DNA from 2 places in the Moheibacter stercoris genome. Region 1 is predicted to be linked to the other one. Evidence: riboswitches for the same ligand, from Rfam matches in the RefSeq annotation. Region 1 holds a riboswitch; the other holds the start of a gene.
The links. Region 1 has a riboswitch for S-adenosylmethionine ahead of ABID46_RS10880 (homocysteine S-methyltransferase family protein). Riboswitches for the same ligand answer to the same signal wherever they lie in the genome.
Positions count from the first base shown of each region.

Region 2: it holds a riboswitch for S-adenosylmethionine, as region 1 does, so the genes downstream of both, ABID46_RS12495 (trans-sulfuration enzyme family protein) here and ABID46_RS10880 (homocysteine S-methyltransferase family protein) in region 1, are expected to answer to the same signal.

Region 1 covers NZ_JBEPMO010000015.1:31,233-34,417, forward strand. Annotated here, with positions in the region: gene ABID46_RS10875 (protein adenylyltransferase SelO) at 1-979, shown strand, start outside; SAM riboswitch class I at 1,304-1,407, shown strand; gene ABID46_RS10880 (homocysteine S-methyltransferase family protein) at 1,459-2,457, shown strand; gene metH (methionine synthase) at 2,454-3,185, shown strand, end outside.
Region 2 covers NZ_JBEPMO010000024.1:878-4,062, forward strand. Annotated here, with positions in the region: gene ABID46_RS12490 (homoserine dehydrogenase) at 1-422, opposite strand, end outside; gene ABID46_RS12495 (trans-sulfuration enzyme family protein) at 491-1,660, opposite strand; SAM riboswitch class I at 1,798-1,896, opposite strand; gene ABID46_RS12500 (hypothetical protein) at 2,023-2,553, opposite strand; gene ABID46_RS12505 (hypothetical protein) at 2,621-3,067, shown strand; gene ABID46_RS12510 (hypothetical protein) at 3,071-3,185, shown strand, end outside.

The DNA of each region.
Region 1 (3,185 bases):
AACAGGAGAAAAAGTATACCGAGAAGAAATTCATGAAGGTGCCATTTTAACGCGCGTGATGAAATCTCATATTCGTATCGGAACCTTTGAATATGCCAGGTATTTTGGAACGCAGGATGATGTTGAAACACTTTTGAATTATTCGGTAAATCGATTGTATCCAGAATTGAAAAATTCCACCAATTTAGCTTTGGCTTTCTTGGAAAAAGTGATGAAAGTTCAGATTGATTTGATCGTGAATTGGATGCGAGTAGGCTTTATTCATGGAGTGATGAATACCGATAATATTTCCATTTCGGGAGAAACTTTTGATTTTGGGCCATGTGCGTTTATGGGAGTTTATGATCCCTCAACCGTTTATAGTTCTATTGATCAAAATGCTCGGTATTCGTTTGAGAATCAACCCAAAATCTTGAAATGGAATTTGGCTCGATTGGCGGAAACTTTATTGAGTCTAATTCATCCCGAAGAAAAAGTTGCGATCGAATTAGCGATTCAGATAATTAATGAATTTGATTCACTTTATATGGAATCTTGGTACAAAATGATGTTTTCCAAATTAGGAATTACAGAGGAAAAAGAGGGTGATAGTCATTTGGTAGATGAGTTTCTGGAATACTTATATCAATTTAAATTGGATTATACGAATTCGTTTGCGAAGTTAACCTATCCAGAAGTTTTTGATGAAAAAGAAAACGATTTTCCAAAAGAAATGAATTCTTGGCTCGGAAAATGGAAAATTAGGATTGAAAATGAATTGAATTCAAATGAAATAATGAGGAGAAATAACCCTATCATGATTTTAAGAAATCAATCATTAGAAGAAATTTTGAAAAATGCCGAGGAAGGAAATTTTTCAAAATTTCACAATTTATTAAATCAATTAGAATCAAAAAAAAGGATTTCCTCAATTGATAATTCTTTTTTGAGAGCCAATCCAGAATTCGATTCCCAATATAAAACATTTTGCGGTACTTAAGTATTTGAATATTAATAATATAATTGTAATAAATATTTATTATCATTTTCCTCAGAAAATTTGATAGAATTATTAATTTCTTAACATAGGTCAATGAATTTAATGGTTTACCTCAATAAATTTGTCCACATATAATCCAAAGGGGTAAATGGATAATATACTATTTAGATTCGTCTAAATAAAAGTTTAGTAAGTTTAGTAAGTTTTTAGGTTTAAGTATTCAAAGCCATTCGAGTAAAATTGAATGGCTTTGTTTCATTTTAGCTATTTCTTATTCAAAAATAAGTTTGAGTATTTCGGATTTTAATTTATACATTTGCAGCATCCTTATTGAGAAAGGTGGAGGGATTAGGCCCTATGATACCTTAGCAACCCGTTAGGTCGGGTGCTACATCCTATCTTGTCAAAAGAGCAAGAAAAGATAAGGGAAAAATACTTCGCGTATATTTTTCAATAAGGTCAAATAATAATGTATTCAAATGAATTTGACCGATTTATCCAAAGAGAAAATATTGATTTTAGATGGTGCAATGGGCACGATGATTCAGCGTCATCAATTGTCTGAAGAAGACTATCGTGGCGACCGATTTGCCGATTTTCATCAGTCATTGAAAGGCAATAACGACTTGCTGTCCATCACACAACCCGAAATTATTCAAAATATTCATCGCGCTTATCTTCAGGCAGGCGCCGATATTCTTGAAACCAATACCTTTAATGCCAATCGAATTTCTATGGTGGATTACGATATGGTCGATTGGGTAGAGGAATTAAATTTCGCTTCAGCCAAATTAGCGTTGGAAGTTGCTGATGAATTTACCACACGAAATCCATCTCAGCCAAAATTTGTCGCTGGTTCAATCGGTCCAACGAATCGTACCGCTTCTATTTCACCCAAAGTTCAAGATCCAGCTTTTCGAAATGTAGATTTTGATGAATTGGTCATAACCTATCAAGAACAAGCTACGACTTTGTTAAAAGCAGGAGTTCATGCTTTATTGGTGGAAACGATATTTGATACGCTCAATGCAAAAGCTGCCTTCTTTGGCATCATGGAAGCAATGGATCAAACGGGAATTCAAGTTCCTTTAATGGCTTCTGGAACCATTACGGATAAATCGGGAAGAACCCTTTCGGGCCAAACGACAGAAGCATTTTTGATTTCCCTGGCGCATATTCCTCTTTTTAGTATTGGATTGAATTGTGCATTAGGCGCGACCGATATGTTGCCCTATGTCGAAATCCTATCCGATCATGCACCTTTCAATGTCAGTGTCTATCCCAATGCAGGTTTGCCAAATGCCTTTGGCGGATATGATGAGTCTCCCGAAATCATGTTGGAAAACATACGACCGATGGTAGAAAACGGATGGATCAATATTTTGGGTGGTTGCTGTGGTACAACACCTGAACATATTCAGAAAATGGCAGAATTCGTTCAAAATTATCAACCGCGTAAAATCCCTGCATTGTTATGAGTATCAAATTAACTTTAAGTGGATTGGAACCTTTGTACATCAGAGATAATTCCAATTTTATCAATGTAGGAGAGCGAACCAATGTGACAGGTTCTAAAAAATTCCTTCGATTGATTCAAAATGGCGATTTTGAGGAAGCCTTGCAAATTGCTCGAGACCAAGTAGAAGGCGGAGCGCAAATCATCGATATCAATATGGATGAAGGAATGCTCGATGGCAAAGAAGCGATGATCAAATTTTTACGTTTGGTAGCTTCTGAACCCGATATTTGTAGAGTTCCGATTATGATTGATTCGTCAAAATGGGAAATTTTAGAAGCTGGACTGAAAAATGTTCAAGGAAAAGCCATTGTGAATTCCATCAGTTTGAAAGAAGGCGAAGAAATATTTATTCAGCAAGCGAAAAAAATAAGACGTTATGGCGCCGCGGCCATTGTGATGGCGTTTGATGAAATTGGTCAAGCCGATAATTTGGAAAGACGAATTGAAATATGTCAACGATCGTATGATATTCTTGTTCATCAGGTAGGATTTCCATCAACGGACATAATTTTCGATGTCAATATATTTCCTTTAGCGACGGGAATGGAAGAGCATCGTAGAAATGCCTTGGATTTTTTTGAAGCTACGAAATGGATCAAAGAAAATCTTCCAGGTGCTTTGGTGAGTGGAGGAGTGAGCAATGCCTCTTTTTCATTTCGAGGAAATAATCAAGTGCGCGAGGCGATT
Region 2 (3,185 bases), on a different contig from region 1:
AAATTTCTGATGATGGGAATACTGCCACAAACGGCAGCTTCGTATAGGAAAGATACCTTGTTTTTTCGTTGTAATTCGATCAATTCCGAGGCATGCTCCGCAATCATTTTTTTGTTGGCACTGACCACTGATTTTCCAGAATTCATGGCAGTTTTTGCAATTTCAAATGCGGCTTCTGCATCGTCTATCAATTCCACGACAATATCAATTTCAGGATCATCTAGAATCTCTTTTGCGTCTGTGGTGAACAATTGTGCGGGTGCGTTTCGCTTTTTTTCAGGATGTTTGATGACGATTTTTTTGATCTCAGTATTGAGTTGAGATTTCTCTGATAAAACCTTGTAGATTCCCTCTCCGACTACTCCAAATCCGAATAGTCCGATGTTTATTTTTTTCATGATGTTGACTAAAGTTTCGTTCAAAAGGACCAATTTTCACCCTTTCAAATCCAAAAAATGGATTGATTTTAGCAATTGGCCCTGAACATGAGTTAGATAATTTCTTTGATTTTTTGATCGATGGACAATAATGCTTTTTCTAAATCTTGAACTAGATCTAAGGGATCTTCAATTCCAACAGAAAGTCGAATTAAGGAATCTTGAATACCCGATGAAATTCTTTTTTCTCTAGGTACAGAAGCATGCGTCATTTGAGCAGGATGAGAAATCAAACTTTTGACACCACCTAAGCTTTCTGCCAGCTTAAATAATTTTGTTTGGGTAACAAATTGATTGGCAGCATCTATGCTGTCCTTTTTTAAGCTAAAAGAAATAACGCCCCCGAATAATCCATTTTGTTGCTTTTGCGCAATCTCGTGGTTCGTGTGTGTAGTTAACCCCGGATAATAGACTTTGTCTATTTCCTCCCTATTCATCAGAAAATTAGCAATTATTTTCGCGTTCTCGCTTTGTTGTCTGACCCTTAAGTCTAAAGATTCAATTCCACGTATCACTAAAAAACAATCCCATGGACCTAAAATTGCTCCGGAGGCGTTTTGTATAAATTTTATTTTTTCAGATAATTCTGGTGTTTTGGTAATGACCAATCCTGCGACCAAATCGGAATGGCCTGCGATGTATTTGGTTGCACTATGTACGACTATGTCAGCACCTAATTCTAGCGGCAATTGCGCAATAGGACTTGCAAATGTATTGTCGACCACCACCAAGGCTCCAAATGAATGGGCAATTTCAGAAATTTTTTGAATGTCTGAAATTTTCAAGGTTGGATTGGTGGGAGATTCTAACCAAATCAATTTGGTTTTATCATTGATAAATTCAAGAATATTTTCAGCTTGTGTTGTATCAACATAATGAACTTTGATCCCAAATTTTTGATAAATCTGTGTAAATAATCGGTAAGCGCCACCATAAATATCATCCACTGCGATGATTTCGTCTCCCGATTCCAGTAATTTAACGACAGCATCAATGGCAGCCAAACCTGTCGCAAATGCGAAACCTTTGTGTCCCATTTCCATTTGAGCAACAATGTTTTCAAGGGCTAAACGAGTAGGATTATTGCTTCTCGCATAATCAAATCCTTTGTTGATGCCTGGCGCTTCCTGAACAAATGTGGATGTTTGGTAAATAGGGACGGAAATCGAACCTGTCAATGGATCGACAGGTATAGATTCTAAGATTTCAGTTATTCTGCTCATTTTTAGATTTTTTCTGTGTTTTGTGTGTGTTGTAAAATCTTACCAAGAGCAGCTTCAGAAAAGTCAAAAAAAAAGACTCCTCTGATAAGTCAGAAGAGTCTAGTATATTGTTTTATTGTAACCTAAACTTTGCTGTGAACTTATCTTTCCTTGTCGGATGGATGTAGCACCTTATCTAAACTAGATGGTTGCTAAAGCTTCAACGGGCCATTTCCCTCGGCTTTTCTTGATAAGAATAAAATTGATGAACTTCTCTTTTGCAAATATAGAATTGAATTTTTTAAATAATTGCAATTCTATATGTTAAAATTTAATAATAATTTTCAAATTATTTGTAATCAATGAATTATTCGATAGGAAAATTAAAATCCAAAACTAACTCCAGCCATTGGTCGAAGTCCTGTTGAAAATATGCTGGAATTTTCCTTGTATAAAACATTGTACATGATCCCAACATGAAAAGAAACCTTTCCTGGACTGCGATATCCGCCTCCCAACCATAATGCTGATTCATCATAATTTTCTTTCAGATCGCTCACATCTGGATTGCTAGATTGCCATGTATGCGTTCCTAAATAGTGTTCAAAATGGGAACGAAGAAATAAAAAATCAACCGGATAAAAATTCACATAAGGACCAAAATTGAATAAATTTTGTTTGGCATATGACCATTTCGAATATTGATATCCAGCCGAAACACCAGCTTCAATCATGGGCGTAATTTCATATCCAACTGAAGGAGAAATGGAAAATCCGAAATAATCATTGCTTCCGAATCCTAATCCAATCCCACCACCAACTCGCCATTTATTGGGATTCAATTCTTGGTCTGATGTTTGTGCAAAGCTGCCAATAGAAATGACAAACATGAGCGTAAAAAGTATGTTTTTCATTATTTCAATTAATTTTGTCGAGTAATATTCGTACAATTTTACTTAAATTTAATCAAAACAAACAAATATGTCTTTAAAAGAAACCATCAAGAATCAAATTATTGAAATTGAAAAAGCAGACTTAAATGGATTGAAAGAAATGTTTGCAACCTATCAAGAGTCCGCTGATTTGGATGAGGAATCAACCATCGATCCAGAGGATTATTCGCAAATGACGCAAAGTCAAGAATCTGCAAAAGGATTGGAGTTAAGAATTAACCGCCAAAAACAAATGATTGATAGTTTCTTGAATTTGGATTTTGGTCCAAAAGAGAAAGTAGAACCAGGAGCTTTGGTTTTAACCGAAACCTTGAATTTTTTCATCGGTATCACCGCCAATATGTTTGATTATGAAGGTAAGAAATACATTGGATTGAATACAGAGGCTCCTATTTATTCGGCATTGGAAGGTGCAAAAGCAGGAGATGTAATCGAATTCAATGGCCAAAAGTATAGCATCAAAGAAGTTTTGTAAACTTTGAGAAAAAATAAAACATATTCCAAAATAGATAATCTAACAGGAGTGATCAGTTTGCTGATTATTCCTGTTTTGTTTGTGGGCATTTTTCAGAAAGAAATTGACAATCAGAATC